Regions from separate parts of the Oceanobacillus sp. M60 genome, predicted to be linked through region 1. Evidence: a T-box and tRNA genes for the amino acid it is inferred to sense, from the RefSeq annotation. Region 1 holds a T-box; the other holds one or more tRNA genes.
What was found. A T-box is a leader RNA that pairs with one kind of tRNA and senses whether it is charged. The one in region 1 lies ahead of ileS (isoleucine--tRNA ligase), so its partner is inferred to be a tRNA-Ile.

Region 1 (15,509 bases):
CACGATTGTAATTTTAGCTTCCAATGATTTCCCGATAACCTTTTCGCTTCTTGCTTCTTCGAGTGCTTTCAGAACATCATCTCTTACTTCCATAAAGTGACCCCATTTTCCGACAATGTCTTTTGCACCTGCAACCTCCCGCGGCTCAGGAATATCTGTTAAGTGAACCGTTTCTTCCTCCACTCCAGGAATGTATTCCCAAACTTCTTCCGTTGTATGCGGAATAATTGGAGCAAGCAATTTCACAAGTGTTGTTAAAATTTCATAGTAGCCTGTTTGAAGACTGCGGCGGCGCGGGTGGTCTGCAGCTTCAATATACAGGATATCCTTCGCAAAATCTAAATAGAAGGAGCTTAAATCAACAGCACAGAAATTATGGACTTGGCTGATTACTGGTGCAAATTCAAAGTGCTCATAATTATCACGTGCATTATTTAAGATCTGCTGCAGACGATAAAGCATATAACGGTCTACTTCCTGCAATTCTTCATCCTTCACGCGATCTTTGCTAGGATCAAAATCAGCAAGGTTCGCCAGTAAGAAACGGAAGGTATTCCGGATTTTACGATAGCTTTCTGAAGTCTGTTTTAAAATAGCATCCGAGATACGCACATCTGCCTGATAATCCACGCTGGAAACCCACAGACGCAAAATATCAGCACCTAATTGTTTTTGTACTTTGGACGGATCAACCGTATTTCCTAATGACTTACTCATCTTGCGGCCATTTCCATCCAGGGCGAACCCATGACTGATAATATTTTTAAATGGCGCTTTACCCGTTACTGCGACGGAAGTAGATAATGAAGAGTTAAACCAGCCGCGATACTGATCACTTCCTTCTAAATATACATCAGCCGGACGATCAAGTTCTTCCCGGTTCATCAGTACACCTTCATGTGAGGAGCCTGAATCGAACCAAACATCCATAATATCGACTTCTTTAGTAAACTTGCCATTTGGACTATGCTCTGATGTAAATCCATCCGGCAATAAATCCTTCGCTTCTCTTTCAAACCAGACATTGGAACCATGCTCACGGAAGAGTTCGGATACATGCGAAATCGTTTCATCTGTAATGATTGCTGTTCCGTCTTCCCCATAAAATACTGGAATCGGAACTCCCCAGGCACGCTGTCTGGAAATACACCAATCCTCACGGTCTCTCACCATATTATAAAGTCTTGTTTCTCCCCAATGCGGATACCAATGCACTTTTTTAATTTCATCAAGAATATCCTGACGGAAATCTTTAATAGATGCAAACCACTGGGAAGTTGCACGGAAGATAGTTGGTTTCTTTGTTCTCCAGTCATGCGGATAAGAGTGTGTGATAAATTCTAATTTTAATAAGGCGCCATTCTCATCCAATTGTTCTGTGATAACTTTATTTGCTGCATCGTAAAATAAACCTTCAAATCCTGGCGCTTCACTCGTAAAGACACCCTTTTCATCCACTGGGCAAAATGCATCGATTCCATATCTGCGGCAAACATAGAAGTCATCTTCCCCGTGACCAGGAGCTGTATGAACACATCCAGTCCCCGCATCAGTTGTAACATGTTCTCCAAGCATAACAAGGGATTTACGATTGTAAAATGGATGCTGTGCTTCTACACGATCCGCTTCCTGCCCTTTGAATTTCTTCACAACCGTTACATCTTCCCAGCCTAATACTTCTTTCACATCTTCTAATAAAGCTTCTGCAATGACATATTTTTCATCATTTACTTGTGCTACTACATAGCTTAAATCAGGATGTAAGCTGATTCCTAAGTTCGCTGGAAGCGTCCAAGGAGTTGTCGTCCAGATAATAATCTTCTCGCCGCCGTCAAGCACATCTTTTCCATCCGTTACTTCGAAGGAAACATAGATAGATGGAGAGCGTTTATCTTGATATTCGATTTCTGCTTCTGCAAGGGCAGATTCAGAAGACGGAGACCAATATACCGGCTTAAGTCCTTTATAAATATAGCCTTTTCGTGCCATTTCTCCAAACACCTTAATTTGAGAAGCTTCATAATCCTTCGTTAAGGTGATATATGGATTATCCCAATCACCACGTACACCTAATTTTTTAAATTGTGTACGCTGGCTGTCAATTTGTCCAAGTGCATATTCTTCACAAAGCTTGCGGAATTCTGCAACAGACATTTCTTTCCTTTTTACTTTCTTTTTCGCTAATGCTGTTTCAATCGGCAACCCGTGTGTATCCCAGCCTGGAACATATGGTGCATAATAGCCTGTCATGGACTTATAACGGACAATAAAATCCTTTAAGATTTTATTCAGTGCATGACCGATATGGATATCTCCATTCGCATAAGGCGGTCCATCATGTAAAATAAATAAGGCTCTGTCCTTTGTACGTTCTAAGTTTTTTTGATATTGTTCACTTTCTTCCCATTTCTGTTGGCGCTCCGGCTCTTTATTTGGAAGATTTCCACGCATTGGAAAAGCTGTTTTCGGCATTAATAATGTTTGTTTATATTCCAAGATATTCCCTCCTGTTATTTTCATGACACATCGTAGATTAAATTTTTATATACAAAAAGAGTCCTCTAATCCCTAAAGGGACGAGAAGACTCGCGGTACCACCCTTATAAATTTAATGCACGGCATTAAATTCACTCGAAATCCGTAACGTGGACAGCCGGCTATTACTACATTATTTTCATAATAGCTACTCCAGAGTGATTTTCTAAAAGACTTCTGTATCAGGCTTCCACCGCCCCTGACTCGCTTACACAGAGTCATCTTCTATACTTTCTCTTTCATTGTATAACGATAGTGATTATGAAATTTTTAGCATAAATTAAATGTCAAAAAACATGATACTTGTATGAATTATATGTAATATACAAGCCTAAGTCAAGCCTTTAAGATTCATGCTCCATCAATTCTAAATCTTCATCCACTTCAGTATCAAATAATTCTTCCCAATCATCTGTACCGAGCATTTCTAATTGAGCCTGCACAAGCATGCGCATTCTTGATCGGAATACTTTTGCCTGCTTTTTCAACTCTTCCACATCAAGGGATATTTTACGCGCTTTACTTAATGCTTCGTTGACAATACGGTCAGCATTTTTTTCTGCTTCTTTCACAATTAATTTTGCTTCTTTTTGCGCACTGCCTTTAATATCTTCTGCTGTTTCCTGAGCAACCAGAATAGATTTATTTAATGTTTCTTCAATGTTCGTAAAGTGTCCTAATCGTTCCTGAAGCTCTTTCGCTTTTTGATCCAGTTCATCTCTTTCACGTATAACAATTTCATAATCCTTCATCACTTGATCAAGAAATTTATTTACTTCATCCACGTCATAGCCTTTCCATCCTCTTGCAAACTCTTTATTATGAATATCTAATGGTGATAGTGCCACCATCTCCACCTCCCTAATCGGTGCTTGCTTGAGCTTCCGATTTCTCTCTTTATTATTCAATAATTCCAGCTAAATTTCCAGCATTTATTGCAAAATTGCCGCCGTCATTTTGATTTTATCTTTCTTGGTTCTCCCGCGTATCGCTGTAATTTTACTTCTGCCTTTTCCGCGTACAGAGAGCATGTCCCCTTCTTGTAATTGGAATTTCACATCATCTACTACCCGGTAATTTACCTTTACGAGCAGTTTTTGAATCAAAGCAGCAGCGTCTTTTCGGGAGACACCATATATTTCTTTAACAACTGTATCTAAACGCAGGGAAGAAATAGTTTTATCATATTCTTTCCAGGCTTTTTTTTCTGTAACCAGCGAAGTGAGCGGCTGTTCTTTGAAAGATATACGAGATTTCTTAATAGATGTTAAATTCATCTTGATAAAAGGGACGACCTCTCCCGCTGCAAGTAAATGAATTTTCCCATCTGCTGCTGTAATATCTCCTAATTTTTTTCGCTTCACACCCTGTGATAAAAAAGCACCCATTACATCCCGATGCTCCAGACTTACAAATTTCTCCGGGTAAGATGCCTCCAGCAGCTCTACTTGAAACATATCTTCTGTAATGCTTTCATAAATAGGAGCAATCACCATTCTTTTTCGTTCACTGTACTCGGATCCGCCAAAAGCAGCTGCCTGAAGCTCGTCGTGATTAGTGCCTAACAGCATCTGCACGATTTCTTGTTCGCGCGGATCCAAAAAATCAGTCAATTTTGGAATATACGATCGCTCCACCTGGTCTTTCCATGAAAGAACCTGATCAATAAATGGCTGTTCTTCTTTTCGAAAATGCTGATAAACTTCCATGGTCATTCCTTTCCTTCAAGCCTAAAGCATCATTGCAAACTGGATAAATCCCATTCTTGCAAAATGCAATAATAATATCGCAACAATTGGAGAAAAATCAATCATACCAAGCGGCGGAATAAACTTACGGAAAATTTCTAAGTAAGGCTCACAAATTTTTCCGAGTAATTCTCCAAATTGAGATTCTCTGGCTCCAGGGAACCAGGACATAAAAATATACACAATTAGTGCAAAGCTATAAATGTTTAAACCAAAGCTTATTAGTGAAACGATTTGTGCCAACATCTCCTGCTACCATCCTTTATCATAATCTTCCTGCTCATATAACATTTCAGAAATACTGCCGGATACTTCTACATTATCCGGCGTACACAGGAATGTTTCTGATCCTAATTTTTGAATATCCCCTTTTACGGCATAAACCGTTCCGCTCAGAAAATCAACGATCCGCTTTGCCTGCTGACGATCCACACGCTGCAGATTAATGATTACAGCTCGTCTGTTAACAATATTATCTGCGATGTCCTGAGCTTCATTATAATTTCTCGGCTCAGCTAATACAACCTTTGAATTCGTATTTTGTATACTGGAAAGGTTCACAACATTTTTGCTTCCTGCTGTTTTTTCCTGAACCTGGGGTATTTCTTCTTTTTGTTCTTCCTCGGCATATTCATACTCATATTCATCGTCCATCGTGAAATAATTTTTAAGCTTCTTTTTAAAGCTCATTTACTACACCTCACTTTATAATTCGCTGCCGACCAGCTTGGTACCTATCCGAATATGTGTTGCACCTTCTTCTACAGCAATTTCATAATCATTGCTCATTCCCATAGACAGGTATTCACATGGTGCATAGTCTAAACCAAGCCCCTTTATACGGTCTCTCAGCAAACGCAATTTTCTAAACAGCGGCCGGGTTTCTTCCGGATTATCGACATGCGGAGCCATCGTCATTAAACCTGCCACCTGTATATGCTCAAATGCCGCTAAATCTTTAATAAACGATTCCACTTCTCCTTCATCTAATCCGTGTTTCGATTCTTCTCCGCTCACATTGACTTGAACAAAGCAGGGCACCGTTTTTTCTGCCCGTTTATTAATCTCTTTCGCCAAAGATTTTCTGTCTAGTGAATGAATATAATCAATATGATGTATGATATCTTTTACTTTTCTGGATTGCAGGGAACCAATGAAATGCCAAGTGGCACTGTCCCTGATCTCTTCAAATTTCGCTAAAAATCCTTCATTTCTATTTTCACCCAGATGAATTACCCCGGCAGATAATGCTTCTTTAGCTCGTTCTATTGTAACATATTTCGTCACTGCGATAATATTAATATCTTCCTTATTTCTGCCTGCTCTCCTTGCAGCCTGCTTGATATCTGCTTGAATTTCCATTAGATTTTCTTTTACTGCAACCATTCTTATCCTCCATTACTTCTTCTGTTTCTCAAATCCAATAAACGCGAGCATTCTCCCTGTTTTTCCATTATCGCGCCGATGAGAAAAGAATAGCTTCTCATCTTGTAATGTACAATATTTTGTTACCTCTATATTATGACGAAAGACGCCAGATTGTACAAGGATATCGACATTAAGCTCTTTTAAATCGATGAAATATTGATTTGGCGATATTTCTTTCGTAAATTTTTGTTTCTGTTCATCAGTTAGATGTGATAAAACAACATCGTCAACAACGTAGTTTTCTTTGGAAATACTCGGGCCTATCACAACTTTCAAATTCTCTATAGAGGCACCGGCTTCTTTCAATTTCTGTACCATTTCCCGGGCAATCTGTCCGACTGTTCCTTTCCAGCCGGCATGAGCAATACCCGCTATTCTTGTGGTCGAATCTGCAAAAAATAATGGAACACAGTCTGCGAAAAAAGCCGTGCCGAGGAGAGAATCCGCCTCATTGATAATTAATCCATCGACGCCGGAAATACCGGAATCAAAGGAAATACTGCCCTTTCCCGCATCTTCTTTCCCTGCAAAATGGATGCTTGTTCCATGTACTTGTTCACCGCAAACCCAACGGTTGAGGGGAATATTTAATTCCTTGCTCAGAATCCGCCGATTTTCCAGCACCTTATTCTCGTCGTCCAACACATGGAGCCCCATATTTAATTGCTTATAAGCCCCCTCACTTACACCGCCATTTTTTGTTGTAAAGCCTGCTACCAGACCTGGAATTTCTTCCTCCAATGAAGATAAATGAAGTCTTGTCTCACTTTTAAGTTGAAATGGCTCCATGTTTTTCCCCTCTTTTCCCCATAATGTCTCCTATTGAACATTATCTTAAATTCAAATTTGTGTCTTATTTTAACACATTATATCGATAATTTCTCCTTAATCTTCGGTATAAAGATCCGGTCCTTTTACTTTCTCCACTAAAATAACATCTTCCCCAATCCGTACAATTTTTTCCCAGGCGATAAAAAGCTCGCCTGCTTTCGCAAACATGCCTGATTTTTTCCCTTTGGCTTCCGCAATAATTGCAATGATTCTTCCGGTTCTTCCATCTATCTCTAAGTCAATGATATGCCCTAACCTTGTTCCATCATCCATGACAATCAATTCTTTTATTTGCAGTTCAGATAGTTTCACCATGCCAGCTCCCTCCTCTTCTTATCCTATGCATTGGAACATGCTTTTTTTCATGGAAAATAAAAAGGAAACAGTTATTTTTGCATGCAAAAAGCCTTGCCGCGGGGACAAGGCTTTTAGTTCCTTATTCAAACATTTGCTTATTCATTTGATGGATAGCTCCTTTTTCAAGTCTGGACACTTGTGCTTGGGATATGCCAATCTCATCCGCCACTTCCATTTGTGTTTTCCCTTGAAAAAAGCGCTTATTTAATATCATCTTTTCCCTAGCATTCAATCTGTGCATTCCTTCTTTTAGCGATAGCTTATCAACCCAGGAGGAATCTTTATCTTTTTCATCGCTCAGCTGATCCATGACAAAAATCGGATCGCCGCCATCATTATAAATTGGTTCAAAAAGCGAAACAGGGTCTTGGATGGCATCCAGCGCAAAGACAATATCAGCCTGCTCTACTCCCATTTCCTTGGCGATTTCTGCTGGAGATGGGTCCTTGGATGTTTTACTGATTAATTGTTCCCTGACCTGCAGAGCCCGGTAAGCAATATCACGTAAAGATCTGGATACACGAATTGGATTATTATCCCGCAAGTACCTTCTGATTTCACCGATAATCATCGGAACAGCATAGGTAGAAAAACGTACATTATGGGACAAATCAAAATTATCGATTGATTTCATTAAACCAATACAGCCGACCTGAAATAAATCATCGACATATTCTCCCCGGTTGTTAAAACGCTGAATAACACTAAGAACAAGGCGTAAATTGCCGTTTACCAATTCTTCCCGGGCTGTAATGTCATTTTCTTCTTGCAGCCGGATAAATAGTTTTTTCATTTCTTCGTTTTTAAGTACTGGAAGTTTGGATGTATCAACCCCGCATATTTCAACTTTATGTCTTGCCATTCCCGAAAACCTCCCCAATCTTAGATGCTGTTCAAGGACAGTATCTCCCCGGGAAAAGTTTTTATGCAGGAAAATCATGTAAATAAAGTCAACCTATGCGGCAAACAATTGATATATCAAGTCAAACCATTTTATTAAATTCTTTTTTCAACCGACGTATAATTTTCTTCTCTAAACGGGAAATATAAGACTGGGAAATTCCAAGCATATCTGCTACATCTTTCTGCGTTTTTTCATCATCACCAATCAATCCAAAGCGCAATTCCATGATCTGTTTTTCACGTGCATTTAATTTGCCTAATGCTGATTTTAACAATGATTTATCCACATTCGATTCAATACTTTTGGTAATAATATCTTCTTCAGTTCCTAACACATCCGACAATAAAAGCTCATTGCCGTCCCAATCAATATTTAATGGTTCATCGAAGGAAACCTCTGTCTTTAATTTATTCGTTCTGCGCAGATACATTAAGATTTCATTTTCAATACAGCGGGAGGCATAGGTTGCCAGTTTAATCTTTTTTTCCGGATTAAACGTATTTACCGCCTTAATCAGCCCAATTGTGCCAATACTAATCAGGTCTTCGATGTTAATACCCGTGTTTTCAAATTTTCTGGCAATATAAACAACTAATCTCAAATTTCTTTCAATCAGCATCGACCTTGCCGCTTTATCTCCTTCGGGCAATTTTTTAAGCAATTCCTGCTCTTCTTGCTTTGTCAGCGGCGGGGGTAATGCCTCACTTCCGCCTATATAATAGATTTCCTTTGGTTTTATTCCAATTTTTTTAAGAAATTGATACCAGCGTAATTTAAATTTGAATTTCCAATTAGCCACTTAACGCACGCTCCTTTATGCAGATTGTATGATAGATTGCTTAATGATGAGGGGATGCAGCAAGCAATGATATTGCCCGTCCCTTTCCAATACTCCAAATTGAATTCCAATGAATACATTTACTGCCTGAAGAATTTCGTTATTATAAAAAATTGTCAGTTCCTCAGCCCGAATAGCAAGCATGAAAGAATGTGTTCCATCTACTCCCTGGTAAGGAATTAAATGCAGCTTATCCTCCCATTTCTTTGGCAGCCGGCTGAAGTCTAAATGCTCTTTCATATTTTTCAGCTCTTCCCACTCTTCATCATCGAACCATTGCTTTAAAAACGGCTGATCACAAATGACGACAGGCTGCTTGCTTAATGGATCGACAAGCTGATTTCCGCTGTCGATATAACCAATGGATTCAAAAGACTGATGATTCATTGTTAAGATTACCTTGTACATTTCGTCATATTTCACTTGTTCTCCTACGTGCTCGTCCATTCGTCTCTTTGTAAAATACCAAATAATCGGGAAGCAGGTAATAACAAATATCCAGCTGACAGGATCACCATAGCCTTGGTTGAAGGTGATTATCCCTTCCAAAGAAACAGTTACCGGACGCTGCAGGAAAAAATGTATTGCCATTAACCCGCCTCCAATGGAAAAGGATACAAAATAAAAGAGGCAAATCAGCTTAATAAAGCGATACAGACTCTTAAATCCAAATGTGCTGAAAATGATAATACAAGAGTAGAACAGTTTCCCGGCCACATGATTAAAAAACGAATTTGGATACAAAATCGTCAGCGGAACAATGCATGACGCAATAAATGCCCCTAGAAATAAGCGCCTTCTTTTTACTGGTTTCCGGGCAAGTATTTGTACGAGCATCAGCAGCATTAAATCTACCATAAAATTTAATGCCCAAATAACGTCTAAGTAAATAGACACTCTCTGTTGCACCCCCTAAATTGCTGCTAATCAGAAGAAGCTGTTATCTCCTGCGTACTTTGCTGATCATGATATTCATAGAATGGAAGTAATATATGATGAAAAGTATAGACAATCGAAAGAGAAAAGTCTGTCAATTCTTGTGTGCAAAATTAAGCTATTTAGCACTTATTCTTAGAAATAATGTCTAACGATTTTTGGAATAAAAAAGAGGGGCAAGGAAACTTTACTTTCTTTCCTGTTAGATAAACAAAGAACACCGCTTGGTCTTTAAAGGAGATGAGCTCGGGGCCCACGGAAAGCGGAGTGTATTTCTGGAGCCTAAGATTACTTACCCCATGAAAGCCGTTAGAGCGGCTATATTCAGCATTTTTTATATACTTTCTTACTCTTTAAATAAAAAAATACTGTGCTAAAAGAGTTCTCTTAGCACAGTATTTTTTCGTTTTATCGATTACGATTACGGTTTCTCAAGAAAGTCGGGATATCTAACTCATCTTCCTCGGGACGAGGCTTAGAAGGTGATGGATTGGATGTTTCTCTTTCCCTGACAGGAGTTGATTCATTTGTTTGCTGTGTAGCAGCCTGCTGGGTTTGTCCTATATTTGGACGCTGTTGTTTTTGACGCGTATCTGCTTTTGGCTGAGCATTTTCATCAAAACCGGTAGCAATGACAGTTACAACAATTTCATCATTAAGGTTCTCATTAATTACAGAACCAAAGATAACATTCACTTCTTGATCCGCTGCAGAAGTAACTAAGTCAGCTGCTTCCTGCACTTCATACAAGCTCAGGTTTGTACCGCCTGTGATATTCATTAAAATACCATGCGCTCCATCGATAGAAGTCTCCAGCAGCGGGGAAGAAATTGCTTTTTTAGCAGCTTCTGTTGCTCTTGTTTCGCCAGTTGCGATACCAATACCCATTAAAGCAGAACCTTTATCATACATAATCGTTTTCACGTCAGCGAAGTCAACGTTAATAAGACCTGGCTTCGCAATTAAATCGGATATGCCTTGTACACCTTGACGAAGCACATTATCCGCTTCACGGAAGGCTTCCAGCATCGGTGTATTTTTATCTACAATTTCAAGCAGTCGATCGTTTGGAATAACAATTAGTGTATCCACGCTTCCTTTCAGCGTATCGATACCGGAAATCGCCTGTGTTGATCTTCTTCTGCCTTCAAAAGAAAACGGACGAGTAACAACACCAACTGTCAGCGCTCCTAAATCTTTAGCTACCTGTGCAATGACCGGAGCTGCTCCAGTTCCTGTACCGCCGCCCATTCCAGCAGTAACAAAAACCATATCAGCACCTTTTAACACTTCTTCTAACTGCTCTTTACTTTCTTCTGCTGCTTTTTTCCCTACTTCCGGGTTAGCGCCGGCTCCAAGACCACGGGTTAATTTCCCGCCGATTTGTATCTTGGATTCAGCCATCGAAAGATTTAAAGCTTGAGAATCTGTGTTTACTGCGATAAATTCGACACCTTCTACGCCATGCTCAATCATACGGTTAACAGCATTGTTACCGCCGCCGCCAACTCCAATAACTTTTATCGTTGCTAATTCTTCCATGTTTGTATCAAAATCTAACATATTATGGTTTCCTCCTAGTCTACTAATTACGAACAATTCCTCGTTTCAACTTCTGTTAAAAGAAATTAATCAAAGAAATATTTGAATAGGTTAGCAAATCCTGATTCTTTTTTCTTGCCTTGTTTCTTTTTCTTCTCGCCTGCAGGTCTGGATTGCTTCACTGGCTGCTGCTCCGCTTCCCCATCTATTGCTACAGCAGGATATAATTCTTTCCCTTGTATTTTCGCATTACGATAAGCAAATTGTAAAATACCGACACCTGAAGTAAACTGTGCTTCCCTGACACCAATATAATCCGGGACAGCTACACGTACATGAGAATAAAACAAGTCTTGCGCTAATTCCAAGCTCCCCGGCATAGCCGTGGTGCCTCCTGTCAATACGAAACCGCCAGGCAGCTCCTGAAAGCCCATTTTCCGAATTTCCCTATCAATATAAGTGTATATTTCTTCTAATCTAGCTTCTATCATATCAGCTAATTGAAGTTGATTAAATACCTGTTTTTGATTGCTTCCGATTGTTGTGACTTCAAATGTCTCATCTTCAGAAGCATCGTTGTAAAATGCATAGCCATAATTTAGTTTGATCTGCTCTGCTTCTTCTGTAGAAATACGCAGGCCGACGGATAAATCTTTCGTTATATTGTCTCCGCCTAAATTAATAACACTTGTCGCAGCCAAATGATCATTTTCAAATACAGATACCGTTGTACAGCCTCCTCCGATATCAATCAGGGCAGAGCCCATATTCATCTCATCCTTTGATAAAGCAACTGTTCCGGCAGCAAGCGGCTGAAGACAAATATCAGATACTTCCAAATTAGCCCGTTCCACACATTTTAAGATATTATGCAAAATCGTTTTTGAGCAGGTGATAATCGTTCCTTCCATCTCCAGACGGACACCAATCATCCCTCTCGGATCCGTAATTTCATCTAATCCATCCACAATAAATTGCTTCGGAATCACATCGATGATTTCCCGCTCCGGCGGAATAGAAATCACTTGAGCTCCGTCAATTACTCTCGTTACATCTTCATCATTTATTTCCCGATTCTCACTTTGTACAGCGACAACGCCATGACAAGGCTGAAGCTGGATATGGGATCCGTTTATCCCCACTACTACGCGGTGAATTTCCATCCCTACCATTCGTTCTGCTTGTTCTACTGCATTCCTGATAGAATGAACAGTCTGATCAATATCAATTATAGCACCCTTCTTCATTCCGTTTGACGCTGCAGTACCTACTCCAATAATATTTAAAGAGTCTTGTTGTACTTCTCCAATAATTACTTTTATCGTGTTTGTCCCAATGTCAAGACTAACTAATATCTCACTGTTGTTCAAAAAAGAGCACCTCCCCGTAAAAATATGCTGACGATATTTTTACTGCCACGTTATCCTTTGTATAGTCTTTAATTCTAAAAGAAAATGAATAAAAAATAAACATATTTTATGCTTATTTTTTTCAAGTAATCTATTTCTATAAAAATCGACATTATACCATTCGTTAAAAAAGGATGATATATGACTTCATTCTGCAAATTATTCATTTCCTGTTTCTTCATTTTCTTCATTAATTTCCTCATTGAGTTCTTCAATTTCGTCTTCGATATCTACTTCTTCCATTTCATCTTTTTGAAAAGATTCGAAATAAATGCCGACACCTATATGAATGATACCACTATCCTCTTCGTCAAGCTGTGACACAATAGAAGGATAGTAATCCAATCTGTCCAACATTTGATCTGCAATGCCTTCTACCAGAAACCCATCACTCATATACAATCTAACCTGCAGCGTATCCTCTTCTTCATCTGAATCTTTTCGTTCAATCTCAGAAATCATATTAAAAATACTTGGGCGAACATTATCCATGGCTGTTGCCAATTCTGTTAATTGCGCTTCATTAAAGCCTGTTATTAATGGAGCATTGCTGATAGAGTTTTGTGCATTTTGCTGGATGACTTGACCGTCTGCAAGAACCGGGTAAAATTCCCTTTCGTCCTGAACATAGCCAAGGACAGGCTGTTCTTCTACCTCAATCACAACGGTGCTGGGAAAACTCCGATTAATAGATGCATGTTCAATGACGGGATTTTCTTCCATCCCGGCTGCAACAGATGATCCATTCATGGACCAGATATTTGTTCCTTCTGTTACCCCTGACTCATCTATTATATACTCATCCGTTAAGAATACATTGCCGTTTACTTCAATCGTGCGTATTTCACTCCATGGAGATTGCAAGTAAACAATGATAGCAATGAGAAAGAAAAATATAGATAGATAAAATATTAATCGTCTGTTTGCTTTTTTCTTCCTAGCTTGCTTCAATTTTGGAATTCGATCCTCAATCGAAACGATATTTTTATCACTCATCTCCATTTCTTCCTTTATCCATTATTTTCAGGGAATATAACTGTATCAGTTTACTCCCTAGTATTTACAAAAATTATATCATAAATTATGGTGCTACACGTCATTGACTTCTATTGTTTCTGAAGTTTTTTCTTTTTTATCACGGATAACCCGTCCGCAGAAGTTTTCTTACTTCTTCCATGGACGGGATTTACGTTTTATATAAATGTTCTTCGCTGCTATTTTAAATAATCGGCTTCGTACTTTTTTCCATACTTTTGGCGTGCCTGCTGATACTTAGAAGAATCCCGGCCGCACAAAGTGTTAACGTCAGTGATGAACCGCCGTAGCTGAGAAAAGGCAGGGTAATTCCCGTTACCGGAATCAATCCGATGACTACACTAATATTAATCATCGCCTGTAATGCTAACATACTTGCGATTCCCAGCGCTAACAGCCTGCTAAATAAATCCGGAGCTTCAATAGCAATTTTAATCCCTCTCCATAATAGCAGAAAAAACAATAAAATAGTTGTACAACCTCCAATTAAACCTAATTCCTCACCAATGATTGAAAAAATAAAATCTGTCTGCGGCTCCGGCAGATAAAAATATTTTTGCAGGCTGTTGCCCAGCCCCAGTCCCATCAGTCCCCCGGGACCGATAGCATAAAGAGATTGAATAATTTGAAATCCATGTCCTAGCGGATCCTCCCATGGGTTTAAGAAAGCCAGAATCCGATTAATCCGGTAAGGTGCAGAAGCAATCAATCCGATAAACCCAATAATTCCAATGCCGGCCAGTCCAAAAAAATGAGAAAGCTTTGCACCTGCCACAAAAAGCAGAATCATGCATGTTAAGACCAGCACCATTCCAGTTCCTAAATCTGGCTGAAGCATAATCAGACCAAATGCCGTAAAAATCAATAGAAGGCACGGGAAAAACCCTTTTTTAAACGAGGTAATATATTTTTGATGATCAGATAATATAGATGCCAGAAAAATAATTAAACCCAGCTTCATAAATTCAGAGGGCTGAATACTGAATGCACCGATGCCAATCCAGCTCTGTGCTCCTCCGCGCACCATGCCGATTCCCGGAATAAGCACAAGGAGAAGCAGAACAAAGCAAGAAAATAATAAAATCTTTGCATACTTTTTCCATATATAATAAGGAAAGTAAGAGATAACAACCATTCCGATAAACCCGATGCCGGCAAATAAAAGCTGTCTTTTTAAGTAATAAAATGCATCATTGAACTTATACTCCGACCAAATATAGGATGAGCTGTAAACCATCAGCATACCGATACATAAAAGGAGAATGATTATTCCAAATAATACTCTGTCTACTTTATTTTGATTTTGAATGAACTTAGACAAAAATACCCCTTCTTTCCATGAGATAAACTTTGGAAATAGGGGCATTTTAAATATGCTGTATCATTCTCGGCTTGTCCGAATATGGTTTGCTGTTTAGGATTAGTATTTGTTCAAGCCCCTTACTTCATTGTATGAACTGCTTGAACAAATATGTCTCCTCTTTCTTCAAATGTTTTGTACTGATCCCAGCTCGCACATGCGGGAGAAAGCAATAGGATATCACCTTCATCTGCTAATGAAAAACCGGTTTTAGCTGCATCATCTACGCCGGCTGCGTGCTCAATCACCTGGATACCGGCTTCTTTTCCAACTCGCTCTAGTTTCGGTGCCGTCTCTCCAAATACAACCATTGCTTTAACATGATGCAAATGTGGAATCAGCTCATCAAATTCATTCCCGCGATCTAAGCCGCCTGCAAGAAGGACAATATCCTTTTTAAAGGAATCTAATGCTTTTTGCGTAGCTAGGATATTTGTTGCTTTCGAATCATTGTAAACATAGCGGCCATGCAGCAGCCCGACAAACTCTAAACGATGCTTGACACCGGAAAAAGTTTTTAAGACATGCTGTATGCCTTCATTAGTTGCTCCATTTAATTTTGCTGCTGCAACAGCTGCCAGGATAT
Region 2 (15,509 bases), on a different contig from region 1:
ATTAAACTGTATAGCTCGTTTAAAAGTATATACAATGAATCATTTATGTGCATCTTTTTAAACCTTTAAATTATAAAAAGAAACTCCGCCCCTCGGGGCACAATTATCTTCCGCTTATAATCGTTCAAGTTATAATAAAGACCACTGTTTGATTTTACCACATTTAGCGACTTTTTTCGTCCGTAAAATCTTCTTTTAATGCGATTTTTTGTTTTTTTGACGGTCCAATAAAAATGTTCCGGATGCAAAAATAGATGATGGCATGTCCAGCGCCGAATATAATCAGTAAAGCAGGGATAATCACGTCATGCGGAAATAGGAACATGCCAAATATAAACACGGCAATCGAAGCAATTCTTCCCAGATTCAAATAAATTTCCCGGACTACAATGTATTCCACTCTTCTCTCGCTGACCATCCGTGCTCTGCCAATTACATCATAGGTCAGGGATTGATACGGAACGGTCAGAATTGGGAAGGCAATTCCGATAATCACCGCGTATACAATCAACCAGAACAGACTCATTTCAAAAATAATAATAAAGATAGAAGCAAACAGTAAGATTCCGCCAAATAAAATGGCTTTTTTTCTTAATGCAGGTTGAATCCATTTTAAAGCAACAAAATAAAAAATAATGGATAATCCTGAAAGAAATAAATTAAAAACCCCTAAAATAAGCTCACTGTTCGTAACAAGAAAAATCCAGATGGTAATATAGAAACCATAAATACCTTCTCTCAGCCCTTGAAAAAAGTGAGCATGTAAAATACGCTTCCAATTTTTATTTTTCTTTCTTTCATTGATGACAGCAGGTAAAGCAAAGCTTCCTCTGCTTCCCTTTCGTATAATAAAAAAGCTTACAATAATGGCAGCAATAAACAGGCTTAAGGAAATGATAAAAATAGCGGTATAACCAAAATCCCCAGCCATTTTTGAAATCATCCATCCTGCAAGCAACGGTCCAACCATACCTGCAAACGAGGTCAGTGTGCCGGAAATGCCGTTAAACCAATCTCTTGTATCCGGTTCGGTAATCTCAAAGGTCAGTACATAATAAGCTAACCAAAAAAAACCGTACCCTATTCCCAATAAACAACCGAGTATAAAATTATAATATGCAGCCAGCTCGCCGATCCAAAGAACGAACAGAAAAAAGAAACATAAAAAAAGAATTCCGATTCGCAATATAATGATGCGATCGATTTTTTTGGATAATTTTCCAGCATAAATAAAAGATAATGCCTGGAATACATAGCTTGCCAAGTGATAATTAGCAATCACAAAAAAATCTCCGGATTGCTTCCATAGGTACACATTAACAAATGTATTTGATAAAAAGATTCCTGCTGCATATAAAGCGCCGATAAGCAAGAGTATCCAAAGATCCCGATATTCATCTTTTTGTTGTTTATATCTTCTGTACTGCTGTTGTAATTGCATAGAAAACGACTCCTTCTTCTTTTATTTTTAGCGAAGGAGCCGTATCTATACAAAAAGCTTGCAGAAACATAAAGTTATCTGCAAGCTTTTATAATTATTCTTTATTTTGCTGCTTCGTAATTGTTTGTTACTTGATCCCAGTTAACAACATTCCAGAATGCAGAAATATAGTCCGGGCGTCTGTTTTGATATTTAAGATAATATGCATGCTCCCATACATCTAATCCTAATAGTGGCGTCTTACCATCTGTTAATGGAGAATCCTGGTTTGGAGTGCTTGTGATTTCAAGCTCGCCATTGTTTAATACTAACCATGCCCAGCCAGAACCGAAACGTCCTGCTGCCGCAGCTGCAAAATCCTCTTTAAATTTGTCAAAAGAACCGAATTTGCTGTTGATTTTATCAGCCAGCTCGCCAGTTGGTTCTCCGCCGCCGTTTGGTGACAAAGTCTTCCAGAAGAAGCTGTGGTTAGCATGTCCGCCGCCATTGTTGCGTACAGCAGTACGGATGCTTTCAGGAACCTCATTTAAGTCCCTCACAAGCTCATCAACTGATTTGTTTTGCAGATCTTCATGTCCTTCTAATGCATCATTTAATTTGGTAACGTAGGTGTTGTGATGCTTCGTATGGTGAATGTTCATTGTTTCTTTATCGATAGATGGTTCCAATGCATCGTATGCATAAGGTAATTCCGGTAATTCAAATTTTGCCATGTGTAACTCCTCCTTAAAATAAATGATGATTTTATTTCTACAACTTATACGTTATCAAAGGTAAGAATTTCTTGCAAATATTTTGCACTGATATGTATCAAACATTCCTTATTAAATAACCGTTTACATATTATTGACTATCTCATTTTGATTTAGGGAAACTTTTTTCCCTTAAAGAAACAACAAAATATTTATAAAAAGAATCAGATTCCGCTTGCAAAATCTGAAAAAAGCACACAAAAAAACAAGCTTTGCGCTTGTTTTTTAGATGGCTCGGGACGGAATCGAACCGCCGACACAAGGATTTTCAGTCCTCTGCTCTACCGACTGAGCTACCAAGCCGTACATGGAGCTTTGATATAAAAGCTCTCCATCATTCTGTTGTGAAATATGTATGGAGGAGGTAGAGGGATTCGAACCCCCGCGCGGTTTGACCCGCCTCTCGGTTTTCAAGACCGACCCCTTCAGCCAGACTTGGGTATACCTCCAGACAGAATAAATGGTGGACCCTGCAGGACTCGAACCTGCGACCGATCGGTTATGAGCCGATAGCTCTAACCAACTGAGCTAAGGGTCCTTTTACTATTATTGAATGGGGCGACCGGTGGGGATCGAACCCACGCGTGCCGGAGCCACAATCCGGTGCGTTAACCACTTCGCCACGGCCGCCATGAAATAGCAAATGTATGTATATATTTTTTGGTAGCGGCGGAGGGGATCGAACCCCCGACCTCACGGGTATGAACCGTACGCTCTCGCCAGCTGAGCTACACCGCCATGGCTCCACAGGTAGGATTCGAACCTACGACCGATCGGTTAACAGCCGATTGCTCTACCACTGAGCTACTGTGGAATAATGTTTGTTTTAATTAGCAACAAAATATAATTTATCATGTTCTGTTGATTATGTCAACAACTTTTTTTGCGGTGTTGCAAAAGTTTTTATCAGAAGTTGACTGCAAGAATTATAATAGCATGTAATATAACATATTTCAACAAAAACTTATAAAAACTTTTTTCATTTCCGGTAATATATAGAAAAAGCTGTATTTCTATCGCATCTGTTATCCCCTCTTTTTAATATGCATGCTTCAAAATAATCAGATGTTCCATAAATGCTGTTGATAAATTATGCACCTCCGCGCTGCATAACAATGACCAGCAGTTATCACGTTAAAAGCGTTCTCTTCCCCTTTTATCCCGAAATAGATGAAATAAGGGCTCTATCCGCTTCATTACAACAGATAGAGCCCTTTTATATCAGATCATCCTTAATGGTCTCCTAAGACGTTCTGAGCAATGTTTACAGCATGATCGCCAATTCGTTCTAAATTACTTATGATATCGACAAAAACGATTCCTGCTGATCCATTACAAGTGCCTTCATTCATACGGATAATATGGTTTTTACGGAATTTCCGCTCCATTTTATCGATTTGGTCTTCTTTTTGAATAACTTCTAAAGCCGCTTCCCTATCGTTTGCCTCTAAAGCCTCAACAGCCTGTTTAACTGTCATATACGTTAAATCAAACATTTTGTTGAGATCTTCAATTGCCTGATCTGTCAGCGAAACTTTGTTGGACATTTTATAGTCCACCAGTTCAACCACATTCTCAAAATGGTCGCCAATTCGTTCAATATCACGAATTGTACTCATTAAGCTGGTATGTTCTATACTTTCCGGTTCTGTTAAGTTGGTAGAAGCGATATCCACTAAATACTCCGTTATTTTACGATCCAGATTATTCAGCGCTCCTTCAATTTGCAGAGCCATCTCGGAATTTTTCGGATTCTGCGTAGTGACATAACTGTGGGTTTCCTCTAAACCTTGATACGCATATTTCCCCATACGGACGACTTCCATCTTAGCCTGGCCCAGTGCCAGCGAGGAAGACTGCTGAAGGAAAATAGAATCCAGATGCTTTGGTTTATACTCAATAATGACATCATCTCCAGGCACCAGCTTCGTAATGAGCCATGCCAAAGCACCGATAAATGGAAATTGAATAATCGTATTTGCGATATTATAGCTTCCATGCGCAAAGGCAATTGTCATCTCCGGGTTTAAACTTAAGCTGGATTGTAAATAGTAAATAAATTGAGTAAACGGATAAAGCAAGATAATAAAAATAATCGCACCTAGTAAATTAAACGTTACATGTGTATAGGCAGCTCGTTTGGCAGCGACAGATGTACCTATACTTGCAAGAACAGCTGTAATGGTAGTACCGATATTATCGCCAAATAATACAGGAATAGCTGCCTTTAAGTCAACTGCACCCTGTGCGAATAATCCTTGCAGAATACCGATGGTTGCTGATGAACTTTGTACAATTACAGTAAATACGGTACCAATAACTACTCCAAGAATTGGTGTATCGCTCATAGAAACTGTCAAATCTTGAAATGCCTGTAAAGAGCGGAGAGGTGTCATCCCGCTGCTCATTAATTCAAGCCCATAAAACAGAGCTCCAAAACCGAATATCGCCTGTCCTACCGCTACAATTTTTTGCTTCTTAAAGAAAAAGATTGTAAACGCACCTAAGGCTAAAAATAATAACGAATACTCCCCAACATCTATTCCAATAATAAAAGCTGTTACGGTTGTACCGATATTCGCCCCCATGATCACACCAATTGCCTGTCTTAATGTCATAAAACCGGCATTAACAAGCCCTACAGTTAAAACAGTAGTTCCTGAACTGCTCTGAATAAGCACAGTTACAATAATCCCAGCAAGCACACCCAGGAAAGGATTGGTTGTAAACCGGTCCAGAATATCCCGCAGACGATCTCCTGCTGATTTTTGGAGTCCGTCCCCCATCATTTTTATCCCCATCAGGAATATGCCGATTCCTCCGAGAAATTCAATAATTAAACTTTGAACATCGATATCCACGAAAACTTCATCCCTTCTACCTCTTATGTAAACTTTTGTAGAATTTTGCGCCTCATTCATTATTGATGATTCTAAAGAGAATGTAAACATGTTTGATGAAAAATTTACATAGATTTAATATTTGTTTACATTCGAATAGAAAGGGATGCTTAGTATCTGCTTTTTTCATGAAAATATGTATAATATTAGGACCAATCGCATACAAATACAGGATTCATCTCCAGCTTTATGAAATGAATCCTGTTTCAGGGTTATTCTATTTAATTACGAACTATTAATTAATCTTCTTTAAGCTCCTCTATCCGGACACTGGTTCCATCCACTGCCACTACTTTAATCGGCGTTCCTTTTTTAATCCAGCGTCCGCCAGATACAGCACTGTAATGTTTTTTATTCACTTCAATCGTACCGGAAGGTCTAAAATCGGTCAGCGCAACGCCTTCTTCTCCCAGCAAAGCTTCATACTCTTTACTGAGCGAGCTGTAGCCCTGTTCATTTGTAAGCTGGTCCATTAAAGCGATTTTCGTCCACATCTGTCTCCGTTTAAATACTTTTAAAAACGCCAGAGATGAAAATGCTCCAATGACGATACTGATTACCGCATAAAGACCGTTTGCAAAATCCGGCTGCGGCAATGCAACGGCAACGATCATCAAAACCAGTCCAATTGTAGCCAAGGTTCCATCGTTCAACACTTTGCCATCAATAATAATCAGTAATATTCCCAGGAAGTATATAATAAACATGAGTAAGACCGAATTGGTTTCTGTGTATACCGTAAAATAAACAGTTATAAATCCCAGCCCTAATACACCAAATATACCACGCATATTTACAAACATTTCACCTAATATAAATAAAGTTCCAAAAAATAAGGCAAGAAATCCAACCCATTGTAATTCAACCACGTCCATACCATTCACACCCTCTCGTTGCCCTGCTTATCATGCATATATAAAAACGATAAGAAGGACTTTTTTGACATCCTCTTCTATATTATATGTACGTATGAGGAAAGAAAATAGTTTCATTAAAGGAGATTTTTTATGGAATTTTTGCGTAGAATTTCCCTGATTACGTTTATTATATTAGTTGCAGTCAGTATTTTTCAAGACTTAGCTCATTCAGACGGGACAACCTCCGTTTCAAATAATGAAAATTTGGAACTGCCTCCTTTTGAAGCTGTTCCGGTAAAAGTAAATCCTGGAGATACGGTTCTCAGTATTACAGAAGAAATCCAAACCATAACGGTCAACACTGTCTCTGTTGAGATTATTTTAAAGGCTTTTGAATCATTGAACCCGAACATCTCCTCCAATGACATCCATGTACATGAAGTTTACTATTTCCCACAATTTCAAGAGGAGCATTAGAAAAAGCAAACATCCGCTTTATTTTTCAAAGTGAATGCTTGCTTTTTATTATGAAATGCAGCTTTTTGCTAAATAATTTTAATGCTCAGAAATGCCGCCTAGGAAAAGAAAGGGATAATGAAAAAAGCGGAAATCAAAGAAAGAGCTCCTGCTATAATTCCGATAATACCAAGAATATTTGTCCCTCTGCTTCGTGCTACAAACCCGAATACAATGCTGGCGGCTCCTAAAATAACCGGCCAGGTAAAAAATGAAATAATTGCTAAGATGATACTTCCCCATCCATATATTGTCCCCGGGTTAAAGCTTTTCTCATCTTCAAATTCCAACAGGTTGGCATCGGTTAATTCTGTTGAAAATTCTTCCATTCTTTTGCTGTCTAACTGTTCATTTGTATGTTCATGCTGTGGTCTTTGTCCATGGTTCGGCATATCCTGTATACGTTTGTCTTTATCATTATCATTCATGAGATAAACTCCTTATACTTTAGAATTATATGATTAGCATACGGAATCTACAGGTTTTCATACAGGTATCATGCGGAATTTTTAGCAAAGAATGGTATAATCTTTTTGTTGTCAGCATATATTTACATGATGGAAGAAAATAAGAGGATATTCAAAAGGAGGGATGATATGTCTTTCTTTATCAAAGAAATGATTAAAAATAAACTGCGTAAATTAACCCCAGATGAAATTTTACATTATAGTGCCGAATACGGCTTTGCTATCACACGTACACAAGCAGACCAGATTGTACATTATTTAAGAACTTCTGCACCTAATCCATTTGACCAGGCAGATCGTGACCGCTTTATGATGGAGCTTGCAAAAATCACGGATCAGAAAACAGCAGCAGCAGCACAGCAGTTAATGGATGAGGTCATTAAATCATATGGGATGGAGCATTTATTTGAAAACTAAAACCGGCTGAAATTAAAAAAGATGAGCATTCCCATATATAGGGTGCTCATCTTTCTTAATTTATCATGGTTAATTGACCATAAACCCCCGCTGAATAAAGTTTGATTTTATACGGGACTAGCCTTCCATAATGATTTCCTTTAAATTCTCTTGAAAATCACCTTCGCGCAGCATTGCTATTTCATACTTGTACGGTGCTTTTTTATTTTTCTTATCTGTGCCTACATAAGGTGTTTCAAGGATTTTAGGAAGCTCGCTAAGCTGCGGATGATGAACAACCTTGTGGAGGGCATCAAAGCCAATGTAGCCAAAACCGATGTTTTCATGACGGTCTTTATGAGCTCCGCGGTCATTTTTACTGTCATTGACATGGACTACTTTCAGACGGTCTAATCCGACGATTTTATCAAATGAATTCAATACCCCATCAAAATCATTGACGACGTCATAGCCTGCATCATGAATATGACATGTATCCAAACAAACAGAGAGATGTTCATTGTGCGTAACACCAGAAATAATTTCAGCCAGTTCTTCAAATGTACGGCCCATTTCGGAGCCTTTTCCAGCCATTGTTTCTAATGCAATTTGAACATCATTTTTTTGTTCAAGCACTTCATTTAATCCTTCGATAATTTTCGGAATACCCTTGTCCGGGCCTTCCCCCACATGCGCTCCCGGATGAAGTACGATTTGTTTTGCCCCCAGAGCCTCGGTACGTTCGATTTCACTCCGCAGAAAATTAACGCCCAATTCAAATGTCTCCGGTTTTACCGTGTTGCCGATATTAATAATATACGGCGCATGCACAACAATGTCAGCTATTCCATGAGATGCCATATGTTCTAATCCAGCTTCAATATTTAATTCTTCAATCGGCTTTCTTCTTGTGTTCTGCGGTGCGCCTGTATAAATCATAAAGGTATTTGCCCCGTAGGAAGCAGCTTCTTCGCTGGATCCTAATAACATTTTCTTACCATTCATTGAAACATGAGAACCGATTTTCACCATATTTATTCCTCCTAACGCTTCTTTCTGTTTTGCTCTTTTGTCAGCTGTCTTTTAATTTGCTGTTGCTGCTGCTTTTGTTTTTTCTTATAGCCCGGCTTTACTTTCTTTGCTTTTCTTACGCGCTTCCACGCTTCCCGGTCATTACTTGTGTCTTCAGTTTTCCGGCGTGTTCTTTCATTCCAGGATTTATCCTCGGTCCATTCACCCTGCTTAACCTCTACGAACGAGAACGTGAGTCCCTTTTGCTCCAATCTTTCGATTAAACGGGCGTCCTCTTCGCTGTAAATACTGACTGCTGTGCCCTCTAGTCCGGCTCGTGCTGTCCTGCCGACACGATGAATATAAAAATGCTCTTCTTTTGGAAGCTGGGCATTAATTACATGGCTGACACCTTTGATATCAATTCCCCTTGAAGCTAAATCTGTTGCGACTACGTATTGATAGCGCAGCTGCTGTATCTCTTTCAATACACGCTTTCTCTCCCGGGGCGTCAGACCGCCATGAATGACACCAACATCCAAGCCATAGCCTCCAAGCGCTTCTGCCAGCTCATTAGCCTGTTGTTTCCCATTTGTAAATACCAGCGCTAAATAGGGATGGATTGTCTTGGAAATATCCCAAATAATCTTCGCTTCATCCCGATGCTTTTTCAGAATAAGCCGATGCTCCATCGTTTCCGGAGAAAAATGCTCTTCCATTTTAATATATTCCGGATTTCTTAAATATTTTTTAAAGAAATGCTGTAAGCGCTGTGGAATAGTTGCCGAGAAGACCAGCAGCTGAATATCCTGCTTCGCGCGTACTAATAATTGATCCACTTCTTCAATAAAGCCTAAATCAAGCATCAAGTCCGCCTCGTCAATCACAAACGATTCCGCACTATAGATGGATAATGCTCCATCCTTTACCAAATCTAAAATTCTCCCTGGTGTCCCCACCACAATCATTGGCGGTGTTTTTAATTTCTCAATTGCCTTTTGTTTATCGGTACCGCCGACAAGCAGCTTGGCTGTCCATTTTTCTGTCTTATCCGCAATTGTAATGATTTTCCTTACTTCATTGTAAAGCTGTGTTGCCAGTTCCCTTGTTGGCGCAGTAATTACAAACTGCACTTTTTTTTGATTCTCATCCAGCTGTTGAAACATCGGCAATAAAAATGCATGCGATTTGCCGGAACCGGTCCGGGATTGACCAATAACACTTTTTCCATCCAAGATAGCAGGTATCACTTTTTCTTGGATTGCAGTCGGATTTCTAAAATCCAATTCTTGAATAATATCCTGGATATCCATATCCAGGGATAGTTCTGCAAATGTTTTTTCCATCTGTTTCCCTCCTTTGAAATCTTTTCTATAATAAGTTGAAATAAAATGAAACTTCACTCAGCGGAAGTTTTTGTTCTTCCAACGCTCTCAGGTTAATAGCCAGCCGCTACGGAAAAATACTACGCTAGTTAGATTTTTACTACCTATTTATAACAAACATAAAATTCATTAACCTGACAACATTGGTTTATATTCTTCACCCACTGAGAGTTAGTTGAGTGATTCAGGGAGCTAGCATCCGTTATCTCCCGCCTAAATACATTTATTTTTACGTTTTATTTTAAGGCGGGAGTTTTACGGACAGTTCTCCGTGATAAATATCCAGCCTATGATATTTTCTACCACGTGTTATAGAGGGAGACCTCAAAAATACTATGCTGGTTAAAATGCTTATCACTCAAATAAATCATTTAACTATCTATTTCACATAAATACGAACGGGTCTGTATTTACTTCTGATACATAAACCTTTGACCTGAATGCAGGTATTTCCTGTATAAGTTTTTCCTTGGTTGCTGTTTTCATTATCTTCTCGATATAATGACCGGCATCAATGACTGTCAGTCCCATCTGCTCTGCATCTTGAGCAGCGTGAAATGTCATATCTCCTGTAATATATACATCCGCTTTTTTTCGGAGCGCATGACTGACATATTTCTCCCCGCTTCCTCCCAGGACAGCAACTTTTTTTACATTCTTTTCTATATTACCAGAAACACGCACGCGAGGCATGTCTAAATTCTTTTTCACCGTTTCAATGAATGCCTTCATTGAAACCGGGGATTCCAGGACACCAAAGCGTCCGATTCCAATCGACTGTCCTTTATTTTCCAATGGATACATATCATAAGCCGGTTCTTCATAAGGATGGGCTGAAATAACAGCATCTATCACCCTGGCTAGATTTTTCTTAGGAACAACGGCTTCCAGCTTCTTCTCATCGACAAAAGTCATTTCATTCTGCTCGCCAATATACGGGACAGCCTGCTCTGACGGAAGAAAAGTCCCTTGTCCGGCGCTTTGAAAGGTGCAATGACTGTAATCGCCGATTTGGCCAGCTCCGCCCTGATGCAGAGCATCCCGTAATTCCTGTACATGCGACTCTGGAACAAAAACAACAATTTTAAGCAGCGACTCTTGTTCTAACACTTCTAAGGGTTCTTTATTTTTCAATTCAAGGGCGTCACTTAATAAATCATTTACACCACCCTCGGCGATATCCAGATTGGTATGTGCAGCAAAGACCGTTATATCGTTTTTTAAAAGCTTTTGTACCACTCTCCCCTTCGGATGATCGACATTAATCTGTTTTAAAGGCTGAAACAGCAAAGGGTGATGGGCAATAATCAAATTCGCCCCTTTTTCAATTGCTTCATCAACTACTTCCTCCGTCACATCCAGTGTAATCAGAATTTGAGATGTCGTATCATGAAACCGTCCAGTCTGTAAACCGATATTATCCCAATGATAGGCAAAACTTTTCGGTGCCCAGCTGTCCATAATCCGAAAAAAATCAGCGTGTTTCGTCGTTTGTTCCTTCATGATCAAGTTCCTCCTTCATCCAGTATAATTCTGTTTGGAAATCAGCTATTTTCTCATGATTTATTTGCTTTGCCTGCTGCATTTGCAAAATGATTTGTTCGATATTCATTATTTCCTGTGACCACTTTTTAATAAAAGCAGCATTCTTCTCTTTCATTAAATAGGGACCTAATAAAAGCTGCCTGCCCTTCTTCAGTTCATTATCGCTGTATGGTGAAGAGGCTTCTGTATAACGATCCGCAACAAGCACTTCATAGATATGTCCCTGCTCATCCACAATCTCTTCTGCTCTCAGTATAAAATCATTTTGATCAAACCATCGTCTGACTGCTCTTGCGTCTACATTAGGCTGTGCAATAATTCGTTCAGCAGATTTAGCAATAGCAGCATGGTTTTCTAAGATGGAAGTAATCAATCCTCCGCCCATCCCTGCAATGACGATTTGTTTGACCTCACCTTCATTTATGACAGATAAACCATCTCCTAAACGGGCATCGATTCGTTCCTCTAATTGATGAAATCGAATTGTTTTTTTGGCGCTGTCTAAAGGCCCTTGATTCACTTCTCCGGCAATAGCGCTTGCTGTTTTATCTCTTTGGCAGACATAGGCAGGCAGATATGCATGATCTGAACCAATATCTGCGAAATGCGCTCCCTGAGGCAGATATTCAGCAACTATTTTCAAACGATTCGATAGGGTGACATTCTGGTTCATTATTTGTTCTCCTTTTAAAGACAGTTCTTTTCTGTATTTCTCCAATAAGAAAAGCTTTCTGTACGAATCAGAAAGCTTTCATTTCTTTTATTATATATTATTCATGCTCGCTTAACCACTCGCTGAGTGCATCTAATTCTTCACCTGCAAGTTGAGGGAAAGCCGGCATGCCTCCGTCAGTTCCATTTTCAATGATATCAGCAATTTCTTCTTGAGAATAAGTGCTTCCAACTTGTGTTAAATCAGGAGCAGAACCACTTGCTAAATCTTGACCATGACAGCTGGCACAATTGGATTGGAAAACCTCTTCTCCAGCATCAGCACTGGTAGACTCGCCGCCTTCTTCTCCTCCTTCTGCCTCTTCTGTCTGTTCTCCACCATTTTCTTCAGCATCTTGAATAGCCTGTCTTTGATCAATACCAATTACAGAAATAATAATGACAGCTATCAGCCCCAGCCCGGCAATAATTGCATATGGTATAACCGGATTCTTTTTCATTACGCTTCCTCCTTATGTAATCCAAATATTATAAATTAATACTACTATTAGTTTACTCGAAATCTAAAAATTTTTAAAGGATTATCCAAGATATTTAAAAAAAACGACAAAAGTGATGATTCCTATAGTCAAAGCTGCTCCCAAATAACGAATAACAGGCAGCTTTTTCAAATATCCAAAAACAATCCATCCAATGCCATTGGCAGTAATCATAAAATTATTATAAGCTCCTAATCCAAAAGTATCCATTATACAAATAGAAAGCTGCAACACATATAACAATTGAATAGATATAAATAAATAACGATAACGTCGTGATGCATTCTTTCCAGTTCCTGACCAGATTAGAATATTTATAAAGAAAACAAAACTTAAAATACCTGCCCCGACAGAGCCGGCTAATTGATAATAATAATCTAAAAAGATAACGCTTACCAATATCATCAACATCATGGTAAAATGAAGCTTTTTCCATGTAGATAGCCAATTTTTATTTTTATTGGTTATTTCTATTTCTCCGCCTTTAGTATATAATGCTAATAAAAAATCACATTGTTCTTCCGGCAATAAACGATTCTCTTTCCACTTTAAAATTTCCTGGATAATCAATTGGTTTTTTTCATGATTATTCATAAACCCACCCCGGAAGCGTCACCATTTAAATGTTAAAAAAAGCAAAATCTTATTTTATGGACTTTTGAATATTCTTTATGAATTCATATAAAACAATAATTGGAATACGCAAGCCGTTAAACGGGAACTTGCATATTCCAGTATTCAGAATGAACTTATTTCAGTATAACACCTTAATCAAGGAAGTCTTTCAATCGCTTGCTTCGGCTTGGGTGTCTTAATTTACGTAATGCTTTCGCTTCGATTTGGCGGATACGTTCTCTGGTTACCCCAAATACTTTCCCTACTTCTTCAAGTGTTCTCGTTCTTCCATCATCTAATCCAAACCGCAGACGAAGCACATTTTCTTCTCTGTCTGTCAATGTGTCTAATACATCTTCCAGCTGTTCTTTCAGTAATTCGTAAGCTGCATGATCGGATGGAGAGATTGCTTCCTGATCCTCAATGAAATCACCTAGATGTGAATCGTCTTCTTCTCCGATTGGTGTTTCTAAAGATACAGGTTCTTGAGCGATTTTTAGAATGTCGCGCACCTTATCCGGGCTTAATTCCATTTCTTCGCCGATTTCCTCCGGTGTCGGTTCACGTCCCAGATCCTGCAGCAGAGAGCGCTGTACACGGATTAATTTATTAATGGTTTCCACCATATGAACCGGGATACGAATGGTACGGGCCTGGTCCGCGATTGCACGGGTAATTGCCTGTCTAATCCACCAGGTTGCGTAGGTACTGAATTTAAACCCTTTGCGGTAGTCAAATTTCTCAACAGCTTTGATCAGACCCATATTTCCTTCTTGAATCAAATCGAGGAAAAGCATCCCCCGTCCAACATAGCGTTTTGCGATGCTGACAACGAGACGAAGATTGGCTTCCGCTAACCTTCTCTTTGCTTCGATATCTCCCTCTTCAATTCGGGAAGCGAGTTCAATTTCTTCTGCTGCAGAAAGCAGGTCTACTCTGCCGATTTCTTTTAAATACATACGGACCGGGTCATTGATCTTTATCCCTAAAGGAACACTGAGATCATTCAGGTTGATTTCTTCTTCTTTTGCGATTTTCTGCATCTCGGGGTCATCCTCAGACTCACCTAACACATCGACACCCTGTTCTTCCAGATACTCATAAAACTCATCCATTTGTTCGGGTTCCATGTCAAAATTAGATAAACCGTCAGCCACTTCTTCATACGCAAGTGTACCGCGTTTCTTACCCATGTCAACCAATTTTTCTTTTGCTTGCTCTAATGTCAGTTCGGGTTCTTTCATATGCGAAGGTTTTTGTTCGGCCATGAGTCCCCCTCCTTCCAAATTGTTGAATTATTTTTCGTTATTTTGCTTCTGCAGCCGGATTAACTCCATTGCCAAGCGGGCAGCCTCCAATGGATCATTTTTCTGCTCCGCTTTCCTTTGCTGCTCTTTTAAGCTTTTTTTCGCCGGACTTTGATCCGCCTCCCGATGAATCATTCGCAGATAGTCATCGATTTCTTCCTCTGTACTATGCTGGACATCGCTGGACATCGCCAATTCAATGACTTGATTCTTTAAATGTTCATCAGACAGTCTCTCCATAAATAAACTAATATCTGGTGAATTACCTTCTTCATAAAAAGCATATAAATGTGTTGCAACAATTTTATGGTCATTTACATTAAATCCCGCTCCAAGCTCATATTGTACTTTTTCAGCTATATAGGCATCCTGAAGCATATAGGATAAAATTCTTTTTTCAGCATTAACATATGCCGGAAATAACTTTTTCTTATTTGCAGGTACATATGGCTTAGTATAACTCTTATCACGCTGATTATCCTTCGCGGAAGGCTGGCTTTTCTGATACTGAGCCAGCTGGCTCATCAAGGTATCTACAGACAAATCAAATTCCTTATGCAATTCCTGAATATAATATTCCCGTTCCAGCGCACTCTCAATCATAGAAAGTTCTTTTAAAACGCGCTCGATATACTCAATACGCTCACTTTCCAGCTGCAGATTGAAGTGTCTGCGCTGATATCGCATGAAGAAACTCATATAACTGTCACTTGTGCGCAGAACCCTTTCTTTAAAAGCTTCGCCTCCATGCTCCCGGACGTAGCTGTCCGGGTCTTCCTCTGCATCCAAATTGGCAATACGGACATCACAGCCGACCGACCGCAATAGAAGTGCCGACTTATAACGGGCTTCTATCCCTGCACTATCCCCATCAAAACAAATAATAACCGTATCGACATAGCGGTTTAAAAGCTTTGCCTGCGTTTCTGTCAAAGCGGTCCCCATCGTAGCCACTACATTTTTCACGCCAGCCTGATAAACAGAAATAACATCCATATAGCCTTCCATTAAAACAGCTTCATTTTCTTTTCGGATATGGCGCTTTGCCAAGTCAAAATTATATAAAAGCTTACTTTTTTGAAAAAGTTCGCCTTCCGAGCTATTTA

Region 2: it has a tRNA-Ile gene. The T-box ahead of ileS (isoleucine--tRNA ligase) is inferred to sense a tRNA for this amino acid. The anticodon was not compared.

Annotation. Positions count from the first base shown of each region.
Region 1 covers NZ_JBSSNH010000006.1:258,539-274,047, reverse strand. The annotation lists gene ileS (isoleucine--tRNA ligase) at 1-2,496, opposite strand, end outside; T-box leader at 2,570-2,787, opposite strand; gene ACW0TQ_RS16250 (DivIVA domain-containing protein) at 2,880-3,383, opposite strand; gene ACW0TQ_RS16245 (YlmH family RNA-binding protein) at 3,468-4,244, opposite strand; gene ACW0TQ_RS16240 (YggT family protein) at 4,266-4,526, opposite strand; gene ACW0TQ_RS16235 (cell division protein SepF) at 4,536-4,973, opposite strand; gene ACW0TQ_RS16230 (YggS family pyridoxal phosphate-dependent enzyme) at 4,989-5,669, opposite strand; gene pgeF (peptidoglycan editing factor PgeF) at 5,682-6,500, opposite strand; gene ACW0TQ_RS16220 (YlmC/YmxH family sporulation protein) at 6,597-6,857, opposite strand; gene sigG (RNA polymerase sporulation sigma factor SigG) at 6,979-7,761, opposite strand; gene sigE (RNA polymerase sporulation sigma factor SigE) at 7,883-8,602, opposite strand; gene spoIIGA (sigma-E processing peptidase SpoIIGA) at 8,618-9,538, opposite strand; gene ftsZ (cell division protein FtsZ) at 9,986-11,140, opposite strand; gene ftsA (cell division protein FtsA) at 11,206-12,489, opposite strand; gene ACW0TQ_RS16190 (cell division protein FtsQ/DivIB) at 12,688-13,524, opposite strand; gene spoVE (stage V sporulation protein E) at 13,748-14,872, opposite strand; gene murD (UDP-N-acetylmuramoyl-L-alanine--D-glutamate ligase) at 15,004-15,509, opposite strand, start outside.
Region 2 covers NZ_JBSSNH010000002.1:617,824-633,332, forward strand. The annotation lists gene ACW0TQ_RS07230 (MFS transporter) at 164-1,441, opposite strand; gene sodA (superoxide dismutase SodA) at 1,543-2,154, opposite strand; tRNA gene ACW0TQ_RS07240 (tRNA-Phe) at 2,424-2,496, opposite strand; tRNA gene ACW0TQ_RS07245 (tRNA-Ser) at 2,550-2,642, opposite strand; tRNA gene ACW0TQ_RS07250 (tRNA-Ile) at 2,655-2,731, opposite strand; tRNA gene ACW0TQ_RS07255 (tRNA-His) at 2,748-2,823, opposite strand; tRNA gene ACW0TQ_RS07260 (tRNA-Met) at 2,855-2,931, opposite strand; tRNA gene ACW0TQ_RS07265 (tRNA-Asn) at 2,933-3,007, opposite strand; gene ACW0TQ_RS07270 (Na/Pi cotransporter family protein) at 3,426-5,054, opposite strand; gene ACW0TQ_RS07275 (NfeD family protein) at 5,333-5,968, opposite strand; gene ACW0TQ_RS07280 (hypothetical protein) at 6,101-6,427, shown strand; gene ACW0TQ_RS07285 (DUF4190 domain-containing protein) at 6,526-6,894, opposite strand; gene ACW0TQ_RS07290 (DUF2624 domain-containing protein) at 7,063-7,350, shown strand; gene ACW0TQ_RS07295 (deoxyribonuclease IV) at 7,468-8,361, opposite strand; gene ACW0TQ_RS07300 (DEAD/DEAH box helicase) at 8,373-9,686, opposite strand; gene ACW0TQ_RS07305 (Nif3-like dinuclear metal center hexameric protein) at 10,110-11,228, opposite strand; gene ACW0TQ_RS07310 (tRNA (adenine(22)-N(1))-methyltransferase) at 11,200-11,943, opposite strand; gene ACW0TQ_RS07315 (c-type cytochrome) at 12,041-12,442, opposite strand; gene ACW0TQ_RS07320 (hypothetical protein) at 12,524-13,075, opposite strand; gene rpoD (RNA polymerase sigma factor RpoD) at 13,249-14,364, opposite strand; gene dnaG (DNA primase) at 14,392-15,509, opposite strand, start outside.